Regions from separate parts of the Acidovorax sp. FG42 genome, predicted to be linked through region 1. Evidence: predicted binding sites of a transcription regulator. Region 1 holds the regulator's gene; each other region holds the start of a gene.
The links. The regulator sigma-54, encoded in region 1, starts transcription at its own class of promoters, with help from an activator protein. The targets are predictions, from matches to a motif close to TGGCANGNAANCTGCTTT.

Region 1 (4,206 bases):
ATGGCCGGCAGCATGCAGACCGTGCTGCAGGTGGTCGAATACCTGGCCGCTACGGCACGCAAAGCCTGACCAGCGGCCGACCCTGTCGGCAAGCTGTCCCAAAGGCCCGCGGATGCGGGCTTTTTTTTCGGGGTGGGTACCATCGGGTGGCTACAATCATTGCAAGATTCGTGCCCTATGACCCACCGCCTACTCCCCCTCCTTGTGCTCGCAGCCCTGACCGGCCTTGCGGGCATGGCACATGCCGAAAAGGCAGACCGTGCCAAGCCCATGAACATCGAGGCCGACGCCCTGCGGCACGATGAACTCAAGCAGACCAGCGTGTTCTCGGGCCGCGTGGTGATGACCAAGGGCACCATCGTGCTGCGCGGCGCGCGGCTGGATGTGCGCCAGGACGCCGACGGCTACCAGTACGGCGTGGTCACGGCCGAGGCAGGCAAACGGGCGTTCTTCCGACAGAAGCGCGACACCGTGGCCGGAGCGCCTGACGAGTTCATCGAAGGCGAAAGCGAAGTCATCGAATACGACGGCAAGGCCGACAACGTGCGCTTCATCACCCGCGCCGAACTGCGCCGCTACCGTGGATCGGTACTGAACGACGAGATCACCGGCGCCGTGATCGTCTACAACAACCTCACCGACGTGTTCACCGTCGATGGCCAGAAGGCGCCTGCGTCTTCGGCTGCGGCCGGCGACACCCCTGCGCCCGGTGGCCGTGTGCGTGCCGTGCTGGCACCCAAGGACCCGCCGCCCGGCGCTGCAGCCCCCGCCAAGGCGCCCGAGTCGCCCGCACCGGCGCTGCGCCCCAGCAACACCCTTGGCGGCGGCGCCAAGTGAGCGGGCCCGTGGTGAGTACTGGTCCCGAGACCCCGGCGACCCCTGCGAACAGCCGCCTGGGGCCCGATTCGCAGTCGGGCAGCCGCCTGGAGGTGCAGCACCTGGCCAAGTCCTATGGCAGCCGCAAGGTCGTCAAGGACGTGTCCCTGGAGGTGCAAAAAGGCGAAGTCGTGGGTTTGCTGGGCCCCAATGGCGCGGGCAAGACCACTTCGTTCTACATGATCGTGGGCCTGGTGCGCAGCGATGCGGGTGACATCCGTATCGACGGCCAGTCCGTGGCCCACATGCCCATCCATCGCCGGTCGCGCCTGGGGCTGTCGTACCTGCCGCAAGAAGCCTCCATCTTCCGCAAGCTCACCGTCGAAGAAAACGTGCGCGCCGTGCTGGAACTGCAGCGCGCCGATGACGGCCAGCCGCTGTCGCGCGATGCCATCGAAGAGCGCCTGACGGCCCTGCTGCAAGAGCTGCGCGTGGACCACCTGCGGGCTTCACCTGCACTGGCGCTGTCTGGCGGCGAGCGCCGCCGCGTCGAGATTGCGCGTGCCCTGGCCACCCAGCCGCGTTTCATCCTGCTGGACGAGCCCTTTGCGGGCATCGACCCCATCGCCGTGATCGAGATCCAGCGCATCATTGGCTTCTTGAAGGCGCGCGGCATCGGCGTGCTCATCACCGACCACAACGTGCGCGAGACCCTGGGCATTTGCGACCACGCCTTCATCATCAGCGACGGCCGTGTGCTGGCGCAGGGTACGCCGTCCGAGATCGTGGACAACGCCGAAGTACGCCGCGTGTACCTGGGCGAGCATTTCCGCATGTGATGAAGCCTGGACTGTCGCTGCGCGTCTCGCAGCACCTTGCATTGACCCCTCAGCTCCAGCAGTCCATCCGACTGCTGCAGTTGTCCACGCTCGAACTCTCGCAGGAAGTCGAGCAGATGCTCGACGAAAACCCGTTCCTCGAACGCAATGCGGACGAAGCCCCGCGCGAGGAATTTGGCCTGGAAGCCGCCGACACGCCCGCCCAGGCCGACGACTACAGCGCAGATGATGCTATGTTTTCAGGAGCTTCTGGCGCAAGCAGTACTGGCGCTGACAGCCAAAACGACGCTGAAATCTCCGGGGGGGGCTCGGACGAGCCCGACTGGAGCGGCGACGGCACCGTCGAGATGGCGCCCAACGATGCCGAGTGGGGCGGCGACGCCCCAGCGCGCACCCGCAACGACGCGGAAGGCGACGAGGCCGATGCCACCGAGCTGGCCCGATCGCACGAGTCGCTGACGGCCTTTTTGCACCGCCAGGCGCTGTCGCTGCGCCTGTCCGAAGTAGACACGGCCGCGCTGCGTTTTCTCATCGAATCGCTGAACGACGACGGCTACCTCGAAGAGCCGCTGGAAGAACTCGCCATCAGCCTCGCCGGGCCCGACGACCTGGAACAGATCGAAGAGCTGGTGCACCGCTTCACGGTGGCCCAGCGCCTGCTGCAAAGTCTGGAGCCTGTGGGCGTGGGCGCGCGCAATCTGTCCGAATGCCTGACGCTGCAGCTCGCGGCGTTGGCGGCCGACGAAGACAGCGACGCCGACCCCGAGACCGTGCAGACCGCTCTGCGCATCTGCCAGCAGCCGCTGGAGATGCTGGCGCGCCGGGACATCCGCCGCCTGACGCAGCTGTGCAGCGAAGGCGGCGTGGCTGGAGAAGAGCGCACCCGCGCTGCCATGGCACTCATCGCCCGCCTGGAACCACGCCCGGGCCGCAAGTTTGCCGACGTGGAGCGCAACATCATCGTGCCCGACGTCATCGTGCGCAAAGCCGGTCGCGCCAATGGCAGCGGCCAGCAGAACTTCATCGTGCAGCTCAACCCCGACGTGATGCCCCGCCTGCGCGTGCACGACATCTACGCAGGCGCCCTGCGCGGCCACAAGGGCGGCGAAGGCCACCAGGGCATGCAGCAGCGCCTGCAGGAGGCGCGCTGGTTCATCAAGAACATCCAGCAGCGCTTTGACACCATCCTGCGCGTCTCGCGCGCCATCGTCGAGCGGCAAAAGAACTTCTTCACCCACGGCGAACTGGCCATGCGCCCGCTGGTGCTGCGCGACATTGCCGACGAACTGGGCCTGCACGAGTCCACCATCAGCCGCGTCACCACCGCCAAGTACATGGCCACGCCGATCGGCACCTACGAGCTGAAGTATTTCTTTGGCTCGGGCCTGGGCACCGAAACGGGCGGCAACGCGTCCAGCACGGCGGTGCGCGCACTGATCAAGCAGTTCGTGTCGGCGGAGAACCCCGCCAAGCCGCTGTCCGACAGCCAGATCGCCGAGATGCTCAAGGAGCAGGGCATCGAATGCGCCCGCCGCACCGTGGCCAAGTACCGCGAGGCGCTCAAGATCGCGCCAGCGAATCTGCGCAAGGCGTTGTAGCCGCCTCGGCAGCTGGCGCACGGCGCGCCTGCGATGCCGTACCTTTTCTGTTGTTTCCGTATTACCTACCGCAGCCCACCATGGCCCGCATCGTCTTTGACCTCCCCGCGCACTTCGGCTTTGCCACCGAGCTGCAGATCTACATCAGCCACGTGAACCAGGGCGGGCACCTGGACAACGCGCAGTTGCTCAGCCTGGTGTCCGAAGCGCGCGTGCGCTTCTTCCAGTCGCTGGGCTACCCCGAGGCCGATGTGGGCGGCCTGTCCATCGTGGTGGGCGACATCGTGGCGCAGTACAAGTCCGAAGGCTTCCATGGCGAAACCATGCGGGTGGAGATGGCGCCCGCAGACTTCAACCGCTACGGCTTTGACTTGGTGTTCTGCATGACCGAAAAGGCCTCCGGCCGTGAAGTGGCGCGCGGCAAGATTGGCATCGTCTTCATCGGTAAGGCCAGCCGCAAGGTCGCCCCCATCCCGGACTCCATCCGCCAGCTGCTGCTGGCCTGCGCGGGAACGCCGGATTCCCACGCATTGTCTGAGCGCGTATCCTCCCCATTGACATGAACCAACTCCAACTTTTTCTCCCCTGCGCCGCAGGCGTCGAGGGCTTTCTGGCCGACGAGGTGCATGGCATCACCGGCCTCACGGGGCAAGACCTGCTGGTGGGCCGGGGTGGTGTGCTGCTGCGCGCCTCGTGGCGCCAGGCCATGCAGCTCAACCTGCACAGCCGCTTGGCCCAGCGCGTACTGGTGCAATTGGCCCACCGCCCGTACCGGTCTGAGAACGACCTCTACAACATGGCCAGCGATGTGGCCTGGGAGATCTGGTTCACCACGCGCCAGACCTTCAAGGTCGAAGTGACGGCCCAGCACAGCCCGCTGCAGAGCCTGAACTTCGCGGGCCTCAAGGTGAAAGACGCCGTGGCCGACCGCTTCCGCCACAAAAGCGGCGTGC
Region 2 (4,206 bases), on a different contig from region 1:
CCCACATCCGCGTGGACCTGGAGGTGTCCACCCAGTTGCTCAGCCTCAGCCGCCGGCAGGTGGACATCGCGTTCCGCAACGTGCGGCCCGAGGCCCCCGACCTGGTGGTGCGCCGCGTGGCGTCGTGGCCCGTGGGCCTGTTTGCCAGTGCAGGCTATGTCGAGCGTTTTGGCATGCCCGTGCCCGAGGACGAGCTGCGCGGCCACCACCTGGTGGCCTACGCGCCCTACCTGGAGCACAACGCGTTTCTCACAATGGCGGGTGTGCCCGCGCGCCAGGCCCGGATCGCGCTGGCGGTGCGCTCCAGTCTGCTGGTGCGCAAGGGCGTGGCGGCGGGCATTGGGCTGGGCGAGATGCCGGTGTGGATGGGCGAGCGCGAAGGCCTGGTGCGTATCTGGCCCGAGCGCCGCCGGGCGAACGACTACGAGGTCTGGCAGGTGATGCACCCCGACCTGCAACGCACCGCCCGGGTGCGCGCCACCGCAGAGTTTTTGTCCGAGGCGTTCCAGATCGGGTAGCACCCTCACCGATGGAGTCAGCCCTTCGCGTATTGGCCTGCGAGCGACGTCCAGTGCGGCTCCAGCATCCTGTGCCCCATACTCTGGCGCACATCTTTGCCACTGCAACGAACCATGTCACACACCATTCACCACCAGGAGCAGGACGCCAAAGGCGCGTTCTACATCACGCACGACGGCCAGCGCCTGGCCGAGATGACCTACAGCCGCACCAACGCCACGATGATCATCGTCGACCACACCGAGGTGGACCCGTCGCTCAGCGGCCAGGGTGTGGGGCGCGCGCTGCTCGGGGCGCTGGTGGAGTGGGCACGGACAACAGGCACCAAGGTGGTCCCGCTGTGCCCGTTTGCCAAGGCACAGTTCGGCAAGGACGCGTCTATCCGCGACGTGCTGGCCTGACGGGCCTGTGGACGATGCGGCCGCCGGACCTAGTTCCGCAGGGACCAGCAAACAATTCGAGCGCCCCAACCCGCGCCCGTCGAGATCGCAAAGAGCCGCTAAAACAAGCTGCCCTGCCCGCGCAGCAGCCCCGGCCTGAACTGGCCCAGGTCCAGGCCCTCACGCTCGCGGTTGAGCCCCAGGCGACGGCAGGTGTTGGCAAAGCGCTGGCGCAGCAAATCGGCCCACAGCCCGCTGCCCTTCATGCGCGTGGCGAAGTCGCTGTCATAGGTCTTGCCGGCAGCGCGCTGCGCATCGGTGAGGTGGTGCAGGTCTTGCACCCGTGCCATGACGCGCGCTGCACGCTGCGGGTAATGCACCGTGAGCCATTCCCGAAACAGCGCATCCAGCTCCCAGGGTAGGCGCAGCACGGTGTAGAAGGCGGTGCGCGCACCGGCGTCGCGCGCGGCCTCCAGTACCTGCTCCATGTCTTCGGTGATGAAGGGAATCTGCGGCGCCACGCTCACGCCCACCGGCACTCCCGCCTCGGCCAGGGCACGTATGGTGCGCAGCCGCCGGTGGGGTGCGGCAGCACGGGGCTCCATGCGGCGGGCCAGTGTGGCGTCTAGCGTGGTGATGGTGACGTACACCGCCGCCAGGCGCTGTGCGGCCAGCGGGGCGAGCAGGTCCAGGTCGCGCTCCACTCCGCTGGATTTGGTGATCAGCGAAAACGGGTGGCGCGCCTCGCGCATCACTTCGATCACGCTGCGCGTGAGCTTCAGGTCGCGCTCTACAGGCTGGTAGCAGTCGGTGGCCGAGCCGATATTGAGCAGGCGCGGCACATAGCGTGGCTGCGCAAGCTCCTGGCGCAGCACCTGCGCAATGTTGTGCTTGGCCACGATCTGCGTCTCAAAGTCGAGCCCGGGGGAGAAATTGAGGTAGCTGTGCGTGGGCCGCGCGTAGCAGTAGATGCAGCCATGCTCGCAGCCCCGGTAGGGATTGACCGATAGCTCAAAGAAGATGTCGGGCGAGTCGTTGGCGCACAGGGCACTGCGCGCGGTCTCGAAATGCACGCGGGTGACGGGCGAAGGACGGATGTCGCCTTCCCCGTCTTCGCATGCAGCAAGCCCGCCCGGCGCCCCGGAGCCCCATTCATCTTCGCCCTCCTGGCATCCGTCGACCGTGACCAAATCCTGCGCATTGCCAGTTGCCCTGACATGGCTCCACCCATCATCTGCGGGCTCCCGCTGGTCTTTGGCAAACCGGTGCGCCATGGCCGTCGCCGCCCCTCGGCCGCGAATGGCTTGCAGCGGGACGCGGATTTCCTGCGGCTGCTCGGGCAGGTCGTCTTCAGGAGGGGGTAAGAGGCCCATAGCGAGCGGGGGTGGAGTCGGCGCTAAAAAACTGTTTATTTATACAGTATTTTGAGCCTCCATTCTTCCATCACACCATCAAGCCCCAAATCAGTGCAAAACCTTGCACCAACTCTTGGCGCGCTTCTTGCTTCAACTTGGTGCAAATCTGTGGCGTCTCACGAAAACGCACCAGAGTCGATCAATCACTATCGCGAGGACGTTATGGAAGCACTCAAACAGGGCACAGATGCCTTGTTCATCTTGCTCGGGGCGATCATGGTGTTGGCCATGCACGCCGGGTTTGCGTTTCTGGAGCTGGGCACGGTTCGCAAAAAGAACCAGGTGAATGCGCTGGTCAAGATCCTGGTGGACTTTTCGGTGTCCACGGTCGTCTATTTCGTCGTCGGTTACACCGTGGCCTACGGCACGCATTTTTTTGTTGGCGCAGAGTCGCTGGTGCAGCTCAGCGGGTATGCGCTGGTCAAGTTCTTCTTCCTGCTCACGTTCGCAGCCGCCATTCCGGCCATCGTGTCGGGCGGCATTGCAGAGCGCGCCAAGTTCTGGCCGCAACTGATGGCAACGGCAGTCATTGTCGGTTTTGTGTACCCGTTTTTTGAGGGCATCGCCTGGAACCAGCATTTTGGTGTGCAGGGCTGGATCAAGGCCGTGACGGGGGAGGAGTTTCACGACTTTGCGGGCTCGGTGGTGGTGCACGCCATGGGCGGCTGGATTGCCCTGCCAGCGGTGATCCTGCTGGGCTCCCGCGCCAACCGCTACCGCAAGGACGGCGCGATCTCGGCCCACCCGCCATCGAACATTCCCTTCCTGGCGCTGGGCGCCTGGATCTTGGTGGTGGGCTGGTTCGGCTTCAATGTAATGAGCGCGCAGTCCGTGGACAAGCTCTCGGGACTGGTCGCCGTGAACTCGCTGATGGCGATGGTGGGCGGTACGCTCGCCGCCCTGGTGCTGGGCAAGAACGACCCCGGCTTTGTGCACAACGGCCCGCTCGCAGGTCTGGTGGCCGTGTGTGCGGGATCGGACCTCATGCACCCGCTGGGTGCGCTGGTGGTGGGCGCAGTGGCCGGGGCCATCTTTGTGCTGATGTTCACCCTGACCCAGAACAAATGGAAGATCGACGACGTGCTGGGCGTGTGGCCGCTGCACGGCTTGTGCGGCACCTGGGGCGGGCTGGCTGCGGGCCTCTTTGGCAGCAAGGCATTGGGCGGTCTGGGCGGGGTGAGCCTGTCGGCCCAGCTCATCGGCACGGGCCTGGGCGTGGTGTGGGCCCTGATCGGCGGCGTGGTGGTATACGGCATCCTCAAGCAGACGGTGGGCATCCGGCTGACGCAGGAAGAAGAGTTCGACGGCGCCGACCTGAGCATCCACAAGATCAGCGCCACACCCGACCGCGAAGTGAGCTGGTAACCCAACACCTGGCGACGGCCTCGGACCGGCGAGGGACCCGGTGCAGGGCCAGATGCGGGCCCAAGCCTTCGCCTTGGCGCGCTGTCTGACAGCGGATGGACCGGCGCGCAGCTATACCTGAGCCCTGCGCCCCAGCGGCTCCACGGTCACAATCGCGCCATGCTGTCTTCGCCCCCCTTGTCCCTCACCCCGCCCCAGTCAACCCGCCCCGGCTGGCCGCGCTGGGTCGTGCTGCTGGTCGCCATGGCCCTCGCGGGCTGCGCGGGCCTGCCCAAGGAGGTGGACCGCCCGGTGTCGGTTGCTCTGGCTGCCCCCGGCGATACCCCGCTGGGGCAGCTCGTCGCAGCACGCAGGGCCGCCGAGGGGGCACGGCATGCCTCAGGGTTTGCACTGCTCAGCGGCCCACAGGCCGCCTACAGCAGCCGCCTGGCCCTGGTCGACGCCGCCCAGAAAACCCTGGACCTTCAGTACTACGCCATCCATGCAGACGCCAGCAGCGAGCGCCTGCTGCTCAGCGTGATGGCCGC
Region 3 (4,206 bases), on a different contig from region 1:
CGCTCCCCACGCAACGTTCCGCGAGCACATTGCCTGCCTGTTCGAGAAAGACGGCTGGGCGTTCAGCCTGATCTACGCCGTGACGTTTGGCGGCTTCATCGGCCTGACGGCCTTTTTGCCCAGCTACTTCTACGACCAGTTCGGCGTGAGCAAGGTGCAGGCGGGGCAGCTGACGATGCTGGCGGCCTTTCTGGGTGCGGCACTGCGGGTGATGGGCGGCTGGCTGTCGGACCACTGGGGCGGCGTCAACACGCTCACGGGTGTGCTGGCCATCACCGCCGTGAGCATGGTGCTGTGTGGCCTGGCCGAGAACTCGCTGCCGGTGACGATGCTGCTGTTTTTGGTGTGTTTTGCCGCACTGGGCGCGGGCAACGGCGCGCTGTTCCAGCTGGTACCGCTGCGCTGGCCGCTGTCCACGGCGGTGGCGGGCTCGATGATTGGTGAGATCGGCGCGCTCGGCGGCGGCCTCATCCCCAACGGCATGGGCTTTTCACGCCAGTACACAGGCACCTATCTGTGGGGCTTCGTGGGCATTGCGGCGTGTGCCGCTGCCATGCTGGTGTTGTTGCGGGTGATGCAGATCCGCTGGACCCGCACGTGGGCAGAGAAGGGTGGACGTGCGCGCAGCGCATGACCGGCGTAGCCGTTAGGGCGCGGCAGCACCTTGCCGCATTTCAAGCCAAATAGGCGCCCAGCGCAATTTACTCATACCTTAATAGCTATATTTCTAATAGCAAATCAATCGCCTCACCTCGGCAGAAACAGCAGCCAGTACATCAGCAACAGGTTCACCAGCACGCTCACCGCCAGCGCGATCTTCCACAGCGCCGTGGCATCGCGCTGCATCAGCGGCTGCGGGCCGGGGGCAGACAAAGGGCGTGACGCACCCCGTTCCAGCGCCAGCAGCAACTCCTCGGCAGTTTCAAAGCGCTGCGTGCGCTGGCGGGCCACGGCCTTCAATGCGATCTGGTCCAGCCAGATGGGCACGCTGGGGTGGTGGCGGCTGGGCGCCACCGGGTCGCGGTGGTAGCGGCCCAGCTGGTACTGCACCACCTCGCCATAGGGCAGGCGCCCGTGGCTCAGCAGCTGGTACAGCGTGACACCCAGCGCAAACAGGTCGCTGCCCGCGTCGGGCAACTGGCCGGCCGGGTCGCCGTTCTTCTCGTAGCCGGGCCACTGCTCGGGGTTCATGTAGCTGGGGGTGCCTGCGTGCAGGCGGCGCGTGGCCTCGGGCTCGCGGCCTGACAGGGCCACGCCCAGGTCCAGCACCCGCAGCACGCCGTCGTCGCCCAGGTGCAGGTTGTCGGGCTTGATGTCGCGGTGCACCACCCCTTGCCGGTGCAGCCAGCCCAGCACCTGCGCCGCCTGCATCACCACCGACACGACCTGGGGCACACCCAGGTACTGGCGGGCACGCAGGCGCTGGCCCAGTGTCTGCCCCGCATGCCAGTCATAGAGCAGATAAAACGCACTGGCGCCAGGGCTTGCACCGCCCTGCTCTGGCGGCCAGGTGTTCAGGCGCGCAAGGTGCACCGCCGCATGGCCGGACTGCATGCGCCGGGCCACCCAGGCCTCATGCGCCAAAGTGGCGCGCTCCTGCGCATCGTGCGCGCGGGCGGGCACCAGCGTCTTGAGCGCGTACAGCCGCTGTGTGGCCGGGTCGCGCACCTGGTAGATGCGGTGCACGCCGCTGTCGGCCACCAGCGCGGTCACCACCAGGCCATCCACCGGGTCGCCCACCTTGAGCAGTGGCAGCACAGGCAACTGCAGGGCACGGCGGGACTCGTCCTGCAGGGTGGCCTCCAGCGCCCCCTGCACCCGCACCACCAGTGCGGTGACGTTGTCGGTGCTGCCCCGGCGCAGGGCTGCGCGCGTGATCTCGTCGCTCAGTGCCTGGGCGCTCGCGTCCACTCCAAGAAGCTGGCGCAGCTCGCGCTCGGGCAGGCTGCCGTGCACGCCGTCGGAGATGAGCACCAGCAGGTCGCCGCTGTGCAGTTCGCCCTGGCTGTAGTCCACCACCACATGGTCGTCCAGGCCCATGGCGCGGGTGAGCTGGTGCGCAAAGTCGCGCTGCGCCATCACGTGGTCGGTCGTCAGCAGCTGCAGCCGGCCGCCCCGCAGCAGATAGGCGCGCGTGTCACCCACATGGGCCAGCGTGTACGACTGGCCGCGCAGCACGATGGCGGTGAGCGTGGTCAGGCCCACGGCGGGCTGGCGGCGCCGGTTCATCGACGCGAGCCAGCCGTTGTGCGCGCTCAGGATGCGGTCCAGCGCCACGGTGGTGTCCCAGGTGTCGGGCGTGGCGAAGTAGTCGTTCACCAGCGTGTTCACCGTGGTCTGGGCGGCTTCGCGCCCGTTGCCTCCGGTGCTCACGCCATCGGCAATGGCAGCGATGGCGCCACGTTCGCGGTCGCGCCCCTGCCCCTGCAACAGGGCGGCAAAGTCTTCATTGACTTCATTGCGCCCGGCCTGCGAGGTGTGGCCGATGTCCAGTTCAAAACTCATGCACCAGCTCCATGCAGGTTCCATGCCCAAGCTGGTGCATGCACGCACCGCGGCGCGCAGCCCGGTCCACGGCTGCCGCCCCCAAGCGCGTGCTGCGTAAGGCGGGCCCCTGTGCTGTCACCCCAGATCAGTGCACAAACTCTGGCACGGGCATTGCTTACCCAAAGCAACGGCCCCACGGGGCCACGCAATTCAGCGGTGCAACGGCGCACCAAGGGGTTGTATGGACGAAGGCGTCCCCACATGCGGTTTCGATGGAAGGTCGGAGCTGCATCGTGTGGACGCCTTTTTTGTTTTTGGCATCGCCCAGGCGATGGAACCGACGGAGTCACGATGAAAAAGCTCAAACTGGTGATGGTGGGGAACGGCATGGCCGGTGTGCGCACGCTGGAAGAGCTGCTCAAGATTGCCCCCGATCTGTATGACATCACGGTCTTCGGGGCCGAGCCGCACCCCAACTACAACCGCATTCTGCTGTCGCCCGTGCTGGCGGGCGAGCAGACGATTGACGAGATCATCCTCAACGACTGGCAGTGGTACGCCGACAACCACATCACGCTGCACACCGGCTTCACCGTGACCGATGTGGACCGCGTACGCCGCGTGGTCACCGCCACCAGCAAAGACGGTGATGTGATCACCGCCGAGTACGACCGCCTCATCATGGCCACGGGCTCCAACCCCTTCATCCTGCCCGTGCCCGGCAAAGACCTCCAGGGCGTGCTGGCCTACCGCGACATTGCCGACACACAGGCCATGATCGACGCAGCCGCCACATACAAGCACGCCGTCGTCATCGGCGGCGGCCTGCTGGGCCTGGAGGCTGCCAACGGCCTCATGAAGCGCGGCATGACCGTGAGCGTGGTGCACGTGATGCCCTCGCTGATGGAGCGCCAGCTCGATGACGTGGCGGGCAAGATGCTGCAGAAGTCGCTGGAAGACCGTGGCATGCGCTTTTTGATGGGTGCGCAGACCCAGGAGCTGGTGGGCAATGCCGAAGGCCGGGTGGCCAGCGTCAAGTTCAAGGACGGCACCGAAGTGCCTGCCGACCTGGTGGTGATGGCCGTGGGCATCCGCCCCAACACGCAGCTCGCCGAAAAGATGCGCCTGCACGTGAACCGCGGCATTGTCGTGAGCGACACGCTGCAGACCACCACCGACGCCCGCATCTATGCCGTGGGCGAATGCGCGGCACACCGGGGCATTGCCTATGGCCTGGTGGCCCCGCTGTTCGAGCAGGGCAAAGTGCTGGCCAACCACCTGGCCGAGTTCGGCATTGGCCGCTACCAGGGCTCGCTCACCTCCACCAAGCTCAAGGTCACGGGCATCGACCTGTTCAGCGCAGGCGACTTTCAGGGTGGCGAGAACACCGAAGAGATCGTGATGAGCGACCCTTTTGGCGGCGTGTACAAAAAGCTGGTCATCAAAGACGACAAGCTGGTGGGCGCCTGCCTGTATGGCGACACCGTGGACGGCAGCTGGTACTTCAAGCTGCTGCGCGACGGCCGCAGCGTGAGCGACATCCGCGACAAGCTGATGTTTGGCGAGAGCAACATCGGCGACGTGGGCCACCAGGGCCAGAGCAAGGCATCGGCCATGGCCGACAGTGACGAGGTGTGCGGCTGCAACGGCGTGACCAAGGGCGCCATTTGCAAGGCCATCAAGGACAAGGGCCTGTTCACGCTCGATGAAGTGCGCAAG
Region 4 (4,206 bases), on a different contig from region 1:
TGGCCTCGATGGCGGCCAGCAGGTCCAGGTAGTCGTCCAGGCGCGCCAGCGGCGGCATGAACACGTACAAAACGCCGTACTTCTCGCCCACCTTCTCGGCCTTGGGGCCGCTGGCGCGGCGCGGGTCGCGCACCTCCACACACAAGGCGGTGCGCGACAGGCCTGCGGCCGACTGGAATTTGCCCGGCGGCTGCGTACCCGCATGCGGGTCAGGTTGTCCGGCCTGGCGTGCGTGGTCGCCACCTGCGGTGCCTTGCGTCATGCGGCGTGCCTCGCCCGGCGCGGTGGCACCCGCAAGGTAGGCCAGGTCGCGGTCGCCGGTGACCGGGCCCGCTGGAATGGAATACCGCGCCCGCAGCGCGATTGCAGCGGGCAGCGGGCCTTGGGGTGCGGTCGGGTCTTGCGGGATCAGGTGCTCGGTGTCTGAGGCCTTCACCCAGGGCAGGGCGTCCAGCGGCAGGCGGTAACCCATGGGCGAATCGCCGGGGATGAGCAGCATGCGGTCGTCGCGGAAGAACCAGGGCCCGGTGCTCCACACGCTGCCCGCCAGCGTGCCCGCGCCCACACCCGCCTGCAGCGGCAGCACATAGCCCACCACGCTGTCGAGTCTTTGCTCGAACACGCGGCGCAGGCGTGCGCGCTCCAGCTCATCGTCCAGGCGCGCGTCAAACGGGTCCACGTTGACCGGCAGGCGCCGCTCGCGCCACAGGTAGTAGAAGGTGTCTTCGTAACCGGGCTGGATGTAGCGGTCCGTCACGCCCAGCTTGCGCGTGAGGTGGCGCACAAAACGCTCGGCGTCGGCGCTGGTGTAGTGCGAGGGGTTGCGCTCGTCGGCGAACAGCGCGGGGTTCTGCCACGCGGGCTGGCCGTCGGCGCGCCAGCAGATCGACAGCGCCCAGCGCGGCAGCTGCTCGCCCGGGTACCACTTGCCCTGGCCAAAATGCAGAAAGCCGCCCTGTCCATATTCGGCACGCAGCTTGTGCGTGAGTTCGGTGGCAAGGCCGCGTTTGGTGGGGCCCAGCGCGTCGGTGTTCCACTCGGGCGCGTCGCGGTCGTCTACGGCCACAAAGGTGGGCTCGCCGCCCATCGTCAGCCGCACGTCGCCCGCCACCAGGTCGGCGTCCACCTGCTCGCCCAGCGCCAGCACAGCCTGCCACTGGTCTTCGGTGTAGGGCTTGGTCACGCGGGGCGATTCAAAGATGCGCGTCACGCGCATATCATGGCTGAACTCCACCTCGGCCTTGTCCACGCCGCCTTCAATCGGCGCGGCGCCCGAGGGCTGGGGTGTGCAAGCGAGCGGGATATGGCCCTCGCCCGCCATCAGGCCGCTGGTGGCATCCAGGCCGATCCAGCCTGCGCCGGGCAGGTAGACCTCGCACCAGGCGTGCAGGTCGGTGAAGTCGTGGTCGGTGCCGCTGGGGCCATCGAGCGCCTTCACGTCGGGGGTCAGCTGGATCAGGTAGCCCGACACAAACCGCGCCGCCAGCCCCAGGTGGCGTAGCAGCTGCACCAGCAGCCAGCCCGAGTCGCGGCACGAGCCGCTGGCTTTTTGCAGCGTTTCCTCGGGTGTCTGCACGCCGGGCTCCAGGCGGATCAGGTAGCGGATGTCTTGCGAGACCTGCTGGTTGAGCTTGACCAGGAAATCGATGGTGCGCTGCTTGCTGCGGTCCACCTTGTCCAGATAGGCCTGCACCAGCGGTGTCATTGGGTCGGTGGCCAGGTAGGGCGCCAGCTCCTGCTGCACATCGCTGCTGTACTTGAACGGGATGTTCTCGGCCTCGGGCTCCAGGAAGAAGTCGAAGGGGTTGTACACCGCCATCTCCACCACCAGGTCCACCGTGACCTTGAACTCGCGCGTCTTCTCGGGGAAGACCAGCCGCGCCTGGTAGTTGGCAAACGGGTCCTGCTGCCAGTTGATGAAGTGCTGTGCAGGCTCGACCTTGAGCGAATACGAAATGACGTTGCTGCGGCAGTGGGGCGCGGGCCGCAATCGGATGGTCTGTGGCCCGAGGCCGACCAGCCGGTCGTATTGGTAATGCGTGACGTGGTGGAGCGCGGCGTGGATGGGCATATGCAGGCCATGCTAGCAAGTCCCGAGCCATCGCGGGCAACTATTCCGGGGGCGGTGACAAGCGGTCATCGGCTGTTCACAATGTGCGGTCCGTGCCCCGCTGCTGGGGCTGTCTCTCTTTGGCTTATCGCGCACCAACTTGGTGATGCCCTGATTCACCCATGTCCCATTCCCCCCAACTACTGCTCCTGCCGGGCCTGGCCGCTGATGAACGCATGTGGCGCGGCGTTCTGCCGCTGCTGCCCGCCGCGCTGCGCCCCGAGGTCGCCACCGCCCACCAGGATGTGAACCTGCACCGCATCGAAGACTTTGCCGCACGCCTGCTGGCACAACACGCGGGGCCGCTGGTGCTGGCGGGCGCGTCGATGGGCGGCATGATCGCCATGGAGGCCGCGCGCCAGGCGCCGCAGCGTGTCGCAGGGCTGGCGCTGCTGGGCACCACCGCGCGGCCCGAGACGCCCGACATGCGCGCCCTGCGCGAGGGCGCCATCGAGCTGTTTGAACAGGGCCGCATGCGCGAGGTCATCGAGCCCAACGTGGCCCTGGCCTTCCACCCCGTGAATGCCGCCAACACGGACCTAGTGCAGGCCTACCTGGACTTTGTGCTGGACGCGGGCCCCGACCACCTGGTGCGCCAAAACCGCGCCGTGATCCATCGGCCCGATGCGCGGGTGCATCTGCCGCAGGTGGCCAGCCCCGTGCTGGTGGTGTGTGGCGCGGCCGACCAGCTCACACCGCCCGAATGTTCTGCAGAGATTGCGGCGCTGGTGCCCGGCGCCGAACACCACCTGCTGCCCGACAGCGGCCACATGCTGACCATGGAGCAGCCCGAGGTGGTGACCCGCCTGCTGGTGCAGTGGCTGGGCCGCAACGGGTGGATTTGATCCGGGTTCTGAGGCCTTTTTGGCCCCTGCCGCGCGATGGGTAAGCGCTGATAGCTATGAAATTAGTAGCTAATCAAAACTCCAGGTTGTCAATCAGCCGTGTGCTGCCCAGCCGCGCGGCGCCCAGTGCCACCAGCGTGCCCGCCGCATCGCTGGCTGTGGCGGGCAACAGGTCGGCGCGGCGGCGCACGGTGAGGTAGTCAGGCGCCCAGCCGCGTGCGCGCAGGGCGTCCAGGGCCAATGTCTCCAGCAGGTTGCGGTCGCTCGGGGCGGTGCCCAGCCACTGCTGCGCGAGCCGCTGCAAAGCTTGCGACAGGGCCACGGCCTCTTGCCGCTCTTCCAGGCCCAGGTAGCCATTGCGCGAACTCAGCGCCAGACCATCGGCCGCCCGGCAGGTCTCGCCCGCCACGATCTCGATGGGCAGCGCAAACTGCCGCACCATGTGGCGGATCACCATGAGCTGCTGGTAGTCCTTCTTGCCAAACACGGCCGTGCCGCCCGTGGCGCCCAGCACGCAGGCAAACAGCTTCATCACCACCGTGCTCACGCCCACAAAAAAGCCGGGGCGAAAGTTCCCCTCCAGCATGTCGGCGAGCTGCGGGTCGGGGTGCACCTTGAAGGTCTGGGGCTCGGGATACAGGTCCGTCTCGCGCGGGGCAAACAGCACATCGCAACCAGCGGCCTGCAGCTGTGCACAGTCGGCCTCCCAGGTGCGGGGGTAGCTGTCAAAGTCCTCGTGCGGCAAGAACTGCAGGCGGTTCACAAAGATGCTGGCCACGGTCACATCGCCCAGGGGTTGGGCCTGGCGCACCAAGGCAATGTGCCCATCGTGCAGGTTGCCCATGGTGGGCACAAAGGCGGGGCGGCGGTAGGGGGCCAGGGCCTGGCGCAGGTCGGCAATGGAGCGGGCGATCAGCATGGGTTCGGAGGGGTCAGAGAAAGGAAGGAAAAGGGCTTACCAGGCGTGTACAGCGTTGTCCGGGAAACGCCCTTGTTTCACGGCCTGCACATACGCCTCCATGGCGCCGCGCACGCTGCCCGCGTCCTGCATGAAGTTGTGGACGAACTTCGGCATCTTCCCGAGGTTCATGCCCAGCATGTCGTGCAACACCAGCACCTGCCCGGCCGTGCCGTTGCCCGCGCCGATGCCAATGGTGTGGCAGTGCGGCAGCTCGGCTGTCAGGTCGGCGGCCAGCACGGCGGGCACCATCTCCAGCACCAGCATGGCGGCGCCTGCGTCCTGCAGTTCAT

Region 2: the regulator sigma-54 is predicted to act here: its motif matches at 2,389-2,406, upstream of ACODSM_RS08675 (ammonium transporter).
Region 3: the regulator sigma-54 is predicted to act here: its motif matches at 2,648-2,665, upstream of nirB (nitrite reductase large subunit NirB).
Region 4: the regulator sigma-54 is predicted to act here: its motif matches at 2,084-2,101, upstream of ACODSM_RS09505 (transglutaminase family protein).

What each region holds. Positions count from the first base shown of each region.
Region 1 covers NZ_JBMDJM010000004.1:18,738-22,943, forward strand. The annotation lists gene ACODSM_RS05905 (thiol:disulfide interchange protein DsbA/DsbL) at 1-69, shown strand, start outside; gene lptA (lipopolysaccharide transport periplasmic protein LptA) at 178-837, shown strand; gene lptB (LPS export ABC transporter ATP-binding protein) at 894-1,655, shown strand; gene ACODSM_RS05920 (RNA polymerase factor sigma-54) at 1,655-3,253, shown strand; gene ACODSM_RS05925 (acyl-CoA thioesterase) at 3,334-3,816, shown strand; gene ACODSM_RS05930 (THUMP domain-containing class I SAM-dependent RNA methyltransferase) at 3,813-4,206, shown strand, end outside.
Region 2 covers NZ_JBMDJM010000006.1:115,585-119,790, reverse strand. The annotation lists gene ACODSM_RS08690 (LysR family transcriptional regulator) at 1-518, shown strand, start outside; gene ACODSM_RS08685 (GNAT family N-acetyltransferase) at 633-920, shown strand; gene ACODSM_RS08680 (PA0069 family radical SAM protein) at 1,019-2,272, opposite strand; gene ACODSM_RS08675 (ammonium transporter) at 2,477-3,679, shown strand; gene ACODSM_RS08670 (phospholipase D family protein) at 3,839-4,206, shown strand, end outside.
Region 3 covers NZ_JBMDJM010000006.1:40,094-44,299, reverse strand. The annotation lists gene ACODSM_RS08360 (MFS transporter) at 1-634, shown strand, start outside; gene ACODSM_RS08355 (bifunctional protein-serine/threonine kinase/phosphatase) at 748-2,505, opposite strand; gene nirB (nitrite reductase large subunit NirB) at 2,839-4,206, shown strand, end outside.
Region 4 covers NZ_JBMDJM010000007.1:58,411-62,616, reverse strand. The annotation lists gene ACODSM_RS09505 (transglutaminase family protein) at 1-2,071, opposite strand, end outside; gene ACODSM_RS09500 (alpha/beta fold hydrolase) at 2,233-2,955, shown strand; gene panC (pantoate--beta-alanine ligase) at 3,029-3,874, opposite strand; gene panB (3-methyl-2-oxobutanoate hydroxymethyltransferase) at 3,911-4,206, opposite strand, start outside.